3 regions of the Streptomyces sp. NPDC021224 genome follow, and region 2 is predicted to be linked to each of the others. Evidence: riboswitches for the same ligand, from Rfam matches in the RefSeq annotation. Region 2 holds a riboswitch; each other region holds the start of a gene.
The links. A riboswitch is a leader RNA that binds a small molecule or an ion and turns the genes downstream of it on or off. The one in region 2 is predicted to bind cobalamin.
Positions count from the first base shown of each region.

Region 1: linked by a shared signal. The riboswitch ahead of ACH4PY_RS29220 (prenyltransferase/squalene oxidase repeat-containing protein) and the one ahead of ACH4PY_RS26110 (cobalamin biosynthesis protein) in region 2 are both predicted to bind cobalamin.
Region 3: linked by a shared signal. The riboswitch ahead of metE (5-methyltetrahydropteroyltriglutamate--homocysteine S-methyltransferase) and the one ahead of ACH4PY_RS26110 (cobalamin biosynthesis protein) in region 2 are both predicted to bind cobalamin.

Region 1 is NZ_JBIRPW010000015.1:129,471-132,734, reverse strand. It holds gene ACH4PY_RS29220 (prenyltransferase/squalene oxidase repeat-containing protein) at 1-1,749, opposite strand, end outside; cobalamin riboswitch at 1,858-2,005, opposite strand; cobalamin riboswitch at 2,101-2,179, shown strand; gene ACH4PY_RS29215 (MerR family transcriptional regulator) at 2,414-3,196, opposite strand.
Region 2 is NZ_JBIRPW010000011.1:212,733-215,996, reverse strand. It holds gene ACH4PY_RS26120 (anion permease) at 1-688, shown strand, start outside; gene ACH4PY_RS26115 (hypothetical protein) at 710-922, shown strand; cobalamin riboswitch at 1,064-1,195, shown strand; gene ACH4PY_RS26110 (cobalamin biosynthesis protein) at 1,318-2,301, shown strand; gene ACH4PY_RS26105 (cobyric acid synthase) at 2,310-3,264, shown strand, end outside.
Region 3 is NZ_JBIRPW010000016.1:133,280-136,543, reverse strand. It holds gene ACH4PY_RS30055 (NAD(P)/FAD-dependent oxidoreductase) at 1-600, shown strand, start outside; gene ACH4PY_RS30050 (hypothetical protein) at 611-1,024, opposite strand; cobalamin riboswitch at 1,115-1,336, shown strand; gene metE (5-methyltetrahydropteroyltriglutamate--homocysteine S-methyltransferase) at 1,505-3,264, shown strand, end outside.

The DNA of each region.
Region 1 (3,264 bases), on a different contig from region 2:
GAGCGTGTCGTCGGCGCCGCCCGCGGCGGACAGCGCGAACAGGCCGTCGATGGTGAGGCCGAAGTCGGCGAAACCGCTGCCGGGGGCGGACTCGTAGTAGTGGCCGCCGACGAGGTTGTCACGGTTGACGAGATAGGCGACGCCCTTGGCCAGGTCGGGCCGGGCCGGGGCCGGGGTCTGCGTCACCGTGGGGGTGGCGCTCGGGGTGCCCGTGGTGCTCGCCGAGGGGGTCGGCCACGTGGTGGTGGGCGTGGCCGTGGTGAGGTGGTGGGTCAGCGTCGCCAGGTCGCTGCCGGTCACGGCGAGGGTGGCGGCGGTGGACGGGTAGAGGTCCGGGTCGGTGCCGGAGGGGTCGCCGGTGAAGCCGCCGGCGTCGGTCTGCCGGGCCGCCAGCCAGCCGCGCGCGGTGGCGGCCTCGTCGGTGCGGCCGAGCAGGCCCAGCGCCTGGGCGGCGGCGGCGGTGGTCGAGGTGTCACCGGCGGGGGCGCCGTCGGCGGCGGGGTAACCGCCGTCCGCGGACTGCGTCGTGACCAGGTACGCCGAGGCGGCGGCGACGGCGTCCGCGGTGCCGGTCAGGCCCTTGAGGGCGAGGACTGCCTCGGCGGTGGTGGCGGGGTCGGAGTCGCAGCGGCCGCCCGGCGCCGGCATCGAGCCGGAGAAACCGCCGTCCGCGCACTGCATGCCGGTGAGCCGGTCCACGGCCGCGGCGGGCGGGGTGACGCCGCCGCGCGACAGCGCGAGCAGCGCGAGGGCCTGGGTGTCGGGAGAGGTGGCGCCGTAGAAGTCGCCGGGGGCGGTGCAGTTGCCGAGGCTTCCCGCGACGGCCGTGCACACGTGGTCGGTGAGGTCGGCGAGCAGGTCGCGGCCCCCGACGTGGGTCGGGTCGCCGCCCAGGACCTCGGTGAGCAGCGCGAGGTCGGCGACGGCGGTCGAGCGCGGCACGGTGTCGCCGGCGTCGGGCAGCAGGTAGGCGTCGGCGTGCGCGGCCAGGTAGGCGTCGATCGCCCGCAGCGCGCCGTCCTGTCCCCCGGTCGCGGCGAGCGCGAGCCCGATCCGGACGGAGGCGGCGTAATCGACGGTGCCCGAGCCGTCGGCGACGTGGTCGCCGTCGGTGAGCCGGCCCACGAGCCAGGCGGCGGCGGCCGGCACGTCGGCGGAGGTCGTGGGCGGCGGACCGCCCGGGGAGGTGGTCGCCGGGCCGCCCGGCGCGCGTACCGAGGCCGGGGTGAAGGAGGGTCCGCCGGTGCCGGTCGCGCCGAAGACCCAGGCCTCGACCTCGCCGTCCGCCGGGTGGTCCTCGGACACCCCGAGCGGGCTGTACACCCAGGTGTCCTGGCCCGCGGGGGCGATCCAGAAGGACCAGTAGGCGTTCGCGGGGGGCGTGACCGCGCACGTCTCGTCGGCGGGCGTGGGGTGGGGGGTGCCGCCGTCGTAGCCGTCGTTGCCGATCCGGCAGATGGAGTCGGGGCCGTCGTGCGCCGTACCGGCCGTGCTGAACCCACCGTTGTGCAGCAGGTTCATGCCCGTGGTGGGGTGTGCGTCGCACCCGCGCAGCACCGGGCCGTCCCAGTGCCCGTAGTCGACCGCGACGATCGCGCCGGTCGTCGGCGTGCAGTCGCCGATCGGGTCGGCCTGCGCGGTGCCCGCGAACGGGACGAGGCCGGCGGCGCCGAACAGCGCCACCGCGGCGGTGGACAGGACGGCGGCACGCGGCAGTCCACTGCCGCGTCGCCGGAGGTTGTGAAGCACGGGTGGCCCCCCAGGTCGGCCCGGCGAGGACGGCGGACCGCGGAAGGCGCGGGCGACGGCACACTCGCGCGCGCCGGCCCGGTCGTCCGTGCCGCAGTCCTCGACGGCGTTCTGACGTTCGTCCAGCGCAGGTGTTCCGGCTCGCCCTCCGGGGGAGGGCCTACGGTTGCGGGTCAGCGCCGGACTCGGACCGGCTTCCCCTGGCTGCTGAATCGGAAATGCGTTTCATGGCATCACGCGAGGTGCTGTGACGTCAACGTCGCGCACCGTTGCCTTCACCACGTGCCCGGCGCCCGGACGCCCTCTTCTGCCGGGCGGCGCCGTCGGCCTGTCCTCCGCGAGTCGCCGCGCAGGGGGAACCCGGTCGGAACCCGGGGCTGACGCGCAACGGTAGGGGTGGGCCGCAGGGTCCGCCCGAGCCCGATCACCCGCCCGGCGACGCTGTACCTGCGGAAGCCCGACCACGCGACCGGGCGGCGACCGCCTCTGCTCCGGGCGGCCGTGACGGGCCCTCGGGCCGGGACGTGCGGCGCCCCCACCCCCAGGAGCACTTCGCATGAGCATGCGCACTCTCGCGCACCGGTCCCGTACCGCCCTCGTCGCCCTCCCGCTCGCCGCGGGCACGATGCTGCTCGCCACCGCGGCCCCGGCCGGTGCCGCTCCCTCAGACGGCGGGGGCGAAGATCTCCGCGAGCAGACCGGCGCCCTCGGCGGGGGCGCGGACCTCCAGATGCGCCCGGGGTCCGTCCAGGTGCAGGCGGAAGTCGAAGAAGGGGCAGCACCGCTGTTCCGCCGCTGCCAGACGGGTGAGCGCGGCGGCCCGTCCGGCGGGGACGGTCAGCCGCAGGCCGCCCGGCAGCGGGGCGCGGGCGGCCCCGGCGAGCAGGCGGCGCCACCGGGTGACGCGCGCGGCCATGCCTCCGCCGGACAGCGAGCACGCGACCGCGGCGGTCCGCCGGTCCCCGGCGTGCTCCCGCGCGCCCGCGGCCCCGGCGCGCGGCGACAGCCGCACGGCGACCGGCGCGGGCGGCTTGCGGCGGGCGGGTGCGGGGAAACCGCACCGCGGGTCGCAGCCGCCGTCCCGGTCCGGCAGCGCGTCCAGGTGCCCGATCGCCGCCCGCAGGGCCGCGTCGAGGTCGCGCAGCCCGGCCGCGGCGCTTTCGGCCGCGGCCAGCCGGGCGGCGATCCGCGGCCGCAGGTCCGCCTTCACCTCCCGGCAGCGGCCGCCCGCCCGCACCGCAAGCAGTTCGGCAATCTCCCCCAGCGGCAGGCCCAGTTGCTTGGCGGCGCCGATGAACGCCAGCCGCTCCAGCGCGTCCTGGCGGTAGAGCCGGTAGCCGGCGCCGGTGCGCTCGGCGGGCAGCAGGCCCTGGCGCTCGTAGAACCGCAGTGTGGTGGCGGGGACGCCGGAGCGCCGCGCCAGCTGGGAGATCCGCATCGCGTCCATGCCGCGACGGTAGGCCTTCCACCCGGCTCGAAGGTCAAGTCCGCGGCCGGGCGGACGCGGTGAGGGCC
Region 2 (3,264 bases):
GCAGATCGCCTCGGCCGGGCTCGTCTCGCTCGCGCACGGCACCAACGACGCGCAGAAGACGATGGGCGTGATCACTCTCGCGCTCATCACCGGCGGTGTCGTCGCCCCGCACTCCGACCCGCCGCTGTGGGTCATCGTCTCGGCGGGCGCGGCCATCGCGCTGGGCACGTACATCGGCGGCTGGCGGATCATCCGCACGATGGGCAAGGGCCTCACCGACATCCAGCCGCAGCAGGGCTTCGCGGCGCAGACCGGCGCCGCCGCCACCATCCTGGCCTCCTCGCACCTGGGCTTCGCGCTGTCCACCACGCAGGTGTGCTCCGGCTCGGTCATGGGCGCGGGGCTGGGCCGCAGCGGCGCGGTGGTGCGCTGGAGCACCGCGGGGCGGATGGTCGCCGCGTGGGCGCTGACGCTCCCCGCGGCCGGGCTGGTCGGCGCGGGCGCCGCGCTGCTGGCCGACCAGGGCAACTGGGGTGTGGCCGCGGTCGCCGTGCTCGGACTCGCGGTGTGCGCCGCGATCCGTACGGCGGCGCGCCGCAGGCCCGTCACGCACGCCAACGTCAACGACGAGGTCGGCGGTGACACCGCCGGTGCCGCCGAGCCGCAGGGCGCGGTCACCGCGGCCATCGCCGCCGTGATCCCGCCGCCGGCCGGCAGCCCGGCACCCGCCCCCACCGCGACGGTCTGACCCCGGTCCGAAGGAGCCCTCATGAGCATCGACTGGCACGCCCTCGGCACTGTCCTGGTCGTCACCCTGCTGTCCACCGTCGGCCTGGTCGGCGTCTTCACCCTCGGCGTGGTCGGCCTGTCCCGGCCCGCGGCCGGGCCCGGCGGCGTGGCCGCGCGCGGCGGCGCGTACGTGTGCTTCGCCGCGTGCGCGGCGGCGGTCGCGTGGGGCATCTGGCTCATCGTCGCCAAGTAGCGCCCCCTGCCCGCCGGCGCCGTCCGGCTCTCTTCCGCGACGGGGTGTGGACCTCACCACACTCCGTCGCCGCAGGTCAGGGGCAGGTTGACGCGGTCGTTGCGGGCGTGGTGGACTGCCGGATGCCATAACGGCGGCAGGAGAGGAAGTCCGGTGCGAATCCGGCGCGGTCCCGCCACTGTCACCGGGGAGTGCACTCCCGAACCCGTACGTCACGGCCGGTTCACCGGCTGGAAGACCCGGGAGTGCGTAGATCCGGGAGCCAGGAGACTCTCACCGCCGGTCACGTCGAACCAGGGCGCGGACCCTGAGTGAGGACAACAGCCATGCCCGGCGCCACTCCCCCACCCCCTCCCACCGCCACCGCCCCGCGAGGTGTGACGGCGGTCTGAGCCATGCGTGCCGACCGCACCTACGCGTACGGCGCCGCACTCGGCTTCCTCGGCGATCTCGTCGCGGGCGACCCGCGCCGCGGCCACCCGGTCGCGGCCTTCGGGCGCGCGGCGGGAGCGCTGGAGCGCCGGCTGTGGCGCGACGACCGACTCACCGGCGCCCTGTACACGGCGCTGTGCGCCGGGGCCGCCGCCTCCGCCGCCGGGCTCGCCGCGCGTGCCGCCCGCCGCTCCCCCGCGGCCTCCACCGCGCTGGCCGCGGCCTGCACCTGGGCCGTCCTCGGCGGCACCTCGCTGGCGCGCGAGGCGCGCGCGATCGGCGCCGCGCTGGAAGCCGGGGACCTCGACGCGGCACGGGCCCGGCTGCCGCACCTGTGCGGGCGCGACCCGCAGCACCTGGACGCCGCCGGGATCGCCCGCGCGGTCGTCGAGTCCGTCGCCGAGAACACCTCGGACGCGGTCGTCGGCGCCCTGGTGTGGGGCGCGGCCGCAGGTCCCGCCGGGCTCGCCGGATTCCGCGCCGCCAACACGCTGGACGCGATGGTGGGCCACCGCTCCCCGCGCCACCTCCGGTTCGGCTGGGCCTCGGCCCGGCTCGACGACGTGGTGGGATGGCCCGGCGCCCGCCTCACCGCGGCGCTCGCCGTCCTCGCGGGCCCGCACCCGCGCGACGCCCGGCGCACCTGGCGGCGTGACGCCGCCGCCCACCCGAGCCCCAACGCGGGCCCGGTGGAGGCCGCCTTCGCCGGTGCCCTCCGTGTCCGGCTGGGCGGCACCCTCTCGTACGCGGGCCGCACCGAGCACCGCGCGGTGCTGGGTGCCGAGTTCCCGCCCCCGGCGGTGGCGGACATCGAACGGGCGATCGCCCTGTCCCGCCGGGTGTCGGCGCTGGCCGTCGCGGTGAGCGTGCTGCCGTCGCTGCTGACCGGAGACGGCGACGGCGGCGGCCCGCCGTCCGGCCGTCGCCGCCGGGGGGAGGCGTCGTGAGGGGTCTCATGGTCGCCGGGACCGCGTCCGACGCGGGCAAGAGCGTGGTCACCGCGGGGATATGCCGCTTCCTGGTGCGGCAGGGCCTGCGGGTCGCCCCGTTCAAGGGGCAGAACATGTCGCTCAACTCCTTCGTCACGCGGGACGGCGCGGAGATCGGGCGGGCGCAGGCCGTGCAGGCGCAGGCGGCGCGCGTGGAGCCGTCCGCGCTGATGAACCCGGTGCTGCTCAAGCCGGGTGGCGACCGCAGCAGCCAGGTGGTGCTGCTGGGGAAGCCGGTGGGCGAGATGTCGGCCCGCGGCTACCACGGTGCCGGCGGTTTCCAGGGCGGGCTGGTGGACGTCGTCGCCGACTGCCTGGCGCAGCTGGGGCGTTCGTACGACGCGGTGATCTGCGAGGGCGCCGGGAGCCCCGCGGAGATCAACCTGCGGCGTACCGACATCGTCAACCTGGGCCTGGCGCGCCGCGCGGGGCTGCCCGCGCTGCTGGTGGGCGACATCGACCGAGGCGGCGTCTTCGCCGCGTTCTTCGGCACGACCGCGCTGCTGCCGCCCGAGGAGCAGGCGCTCGTCGCGGGCTACGTGGTGAACAAGTTCCGGGGCGACGTGACGCTGCTGGAGCCGGGCCTGGAGATGCTGCGCGGGCTGACCGGCCGCCCGACGCTGGGCGTGCTGCCGTACGCGCGCGGCCTGGACATCGACGAGGAGGACGGCCTGCACGTCCGCGAGCACGCGGCGGGCGAGCCGTACGGGCACGAAACGCTGCGGGTCGCGGTCGTGCCGCTGCCGCTGATGTCGAACTTCACGGACCTGGACGCGCTCGCCGCCGAGCCCGGTGTGGAGGTGCGCTTCACCGACCGGCCCACGGAGGTGGCCGCCGCCGACCTGGTGGTGCTGCCGGGCACCCGCGGCACCGTGCGGGCGCTGGAGTGGCTGCGCGGGCGGGGCCTGGCGGCGGCGGTGG
Region 3 (3,264 bases), on a different contig from region 2:
CCCGACGGCACGGTGGAGCTGGGCGTCCCGGTGGAGCGGCTGACCGGTACGGGGGTGCTGACCGCCTACGGCAGCGAGCAGTCGGCCCGCACGGTGGTCGTCGCGACCGGGCCGGGGGCCGCGGCGGAGCTGCTGCCGGGACTCGCCGTGCCGCCGGTGCGCGCGGTCACCACGTACTACCACGCCGTCCCGCGGCCGCCGCTGGCCGAACCCACGCTGGTCGTGGACAGTGCGCGGCGGGTGCTCAACACGGTGGTGATCAGCGAGGTCGCGCCGTCGTACGCGCCGCGCGGGCGGGCGCTGGTGGCCACCTCGGTGCTGGGCGCGGACGCCCCCGAGGAGCGGGAGGCGCGGGTGCGCGGCGTGCTTGCCGAGCTGTACGGGACGGACACCGGCGGCTGGGAGCCGGTGGCCGTCTACCCGGTGCCGGAGGCGCTGCCGGCGATGCCGCCGCCCTGGCCGCTCTCCCGGAGCACGCGCCACTCCCCCGGTGTGCACGTCTGCGGCGACCACCGCGCCACCGGCTCCGTGCAGGGCGCCCTCGCCTCCGGTGCCCGTGCCGCCCGCGAGATCCTCGCCGACCGCGCGGCCGGTGGGTAGCGGCGTCCGGTCACCGGCGCCGACGGCCGTACCGGGTGTGGTGCCGCTCGTGGAAGGCGCGGGTGAGCAGGGCGTGGATGTGGTGGCCCAGTTCGTCGGGCCCGGTCAGCGGGTGCGGAAAGGGCAGCCGGGCGGTGATCCGTACCTGGGCGCGGACCCGGTCGCGTACCGGAACGGGCGCGAGGTCCGTCCACTCCAGCACCGCGGGGATGCCGACCGCCGGGCCGCGGGAGGCCTCGGCGGCGGCGCCGCTGTCCACGGGGACGGTCAGCAGCAGGGTCCCGCCGTCGAGGTCGGCGTCCACCCCGGTCAGGAAGTCCTCGTGCGCGCCGTTGGCCGTGACGGCGGCGGAGCCCGCGGCCGTCAGGATGCTGCGTACGCGCTCCGCGGCGGAGGGCTCGCACCGGTCGGCGGTCCTGGTCACACGTCCTCCTCGTTATTTAGGTAAGCCTAACCTTAATATGACATCGCTCCGGGTTGTGGACAACGGCAGCCGGAAGTTGTCCGGCGTTCTAGGCTGGGAGGTGCAACTGGTTCGCCCTGCCCGCCAGGCAGGCGCGTCGCAAGAGGGAACCCGGTGGGAATCCGGGACTGCCCCGCAGCGGTGAGTGGGAACGACCGCCGTCATACGCACTGGGTCCGGGCCGCGGACCTGGGAAGCGACGGCCAGTAGGACAACTGCCTCCCGGCAGAGTGCCCGCGAGTCCGAAGACCTGCCCGTTGCCCGTACGCGACCGATCGCGTACGGACATCCCGGTGACCTCGAGGGCGGGTCGGCGACAGACAAACGGCGGGCGGACGTACCCCTTTCGGGGGGAACTCCGGGACCGCCCGGCTGCGCCACCCTTCACGCCCCCGTCCCGTCGCCGGGATCTCAGGGATCCATCTCGTGAAGGAGATCTCCGTGACAACCAAGCCCGCAGCCGCGGCAGCACGGGCCACCGTGTACGGCTACCCCCGCCAGGGTGCCGACCGGGAACTGAAGAAGGCCGTCGAGGGCTACTGGAAGGGCCGCGTCAGCGCCGAGACGCTCGGCGGTACCGCGGCGGAACTGCGCCGGGCGAACTGGCGGCAGCTGTCCGAGGCCGGCGTCGACGAGGTGCCCACCGGCGACTTCTCGCTCTACGACCACGTCCTCGACACCAGCGTCATGGTCGGCGCGATCCCCGCGCGGCACCGCTCCGCGGTCGACGCCGACCCGCTCGACGGCTACTTCGCCATGGCCCGCGGCACGCAGGACGTCGCGCCGCTGGAGATGACGAAGTGGTTCGACACGAACTACCACTACCTGGTGCCCGAACTCGGGCCCGACACCGTCTTCACCGCCGACCCGGCCAAGCAGCTCGCCGAGTTCGGCGAGGCGCTGGCCCTGGGCCTGACCCCGCGGCCGGTGCTCGTCGGCCCCGTCACCTACCTGCTGCTGGCCAAGCCGGCGCCCGGCGCGCCCGCGGACTTCGAGCCGCTGAGCCTGCTGGACCGGCTGCTGCCCGTCTACGCCACCGTGCTCGCCGACCTGCGCGCGGCGGGCGCCGCATGGGTCCAGCTCGACGAGCCCGCCCTCGTCCAGGACCGGGACGCCGCCGAACTGGACGCCGCCGCCCGCGCCTACCGCGCGCTGGGCTCCCTCACCGACCGCCCCCAGCTGCTGGTCGCCTCCTACTTCGACCGGCTCGGCGACGCCCTGCCGGTGCTGGCCGAGGCCCCCGTCGAGGGCCTGGCCCTGGACTTCACCGGCCCGGCAGCCACCAACCTGGACGGCCTCGCGGCCGTCGGCGGCCTGCCCGGCAAGCGCCTGGTCGCGGGCGTCGTGGACGGCCGCAACATCTGGACCTGCGACCTGCGCAAGGCGCTCGCCACCCTCGGCACCCTGCTGGGCCTGGCCGACCGGGTCGACGTGGCCGCGTCCTGCTCGCTGCTGCACGTGCCGCTCGACGCCGCCGCCGAGGCCGACCTCGACCCGCGGGTGCTGCCCTGGCTCGCCTTCGCCCGGCAGAAGACCGCCGAGATCGCCACCCTCGCCGCGGGCCTGTCGCACGGCACGGACGCCGTCGCCGCCGAACTGGCCGCCAACCGCGCCGCGCTCGACTCGCGCGCGCGGTCCCCGCTCACCCGCGACCCGGCCGTCCGGGCGCGGGCCGCGGCCGTCACCGAGGCCGACACCCGGCGGACCCAGCCGTACGACGAGCGCACCGCCGCCCAGCGGGCCCGGCTGCGGCTGCCGCTGCTGCCCACCACGACCATCGGCTCCTTCCCGCAGACCGGCGACCTGCGCGCCGCCCGCGCCGACCTGCGCGGCAAGCGGATCGACACCGCCGGGTACGAGGAGCGGATGCGCGACGCGGTCCGCGAGGTCATCACCTTCCAGGAGAAGACCGGCCTGGACGTCCTGGTGCACGGCGAGCCCGAGCGCAACGACATGGTGCAGTACTTCGCCGAGCAGCTCACCGGCTACCTGGCCACCCGGCACGGCTGGGTCCAGTCCTACGGCACCCGCTACGTGCGGCCGCCGATCCTCGCCGGTGACATCTCCCGCCCCGAGCCCATGACCGTCCGCTGGACGTCCTACGCCCAGTCGCTCACCGACCGGCCGGTCAAGGGCATGCTCACCGGCCCCGTCACGATGCTCGCCTGGTCCTTCGTGCGCGACGACCAGCCGCTCGCCGA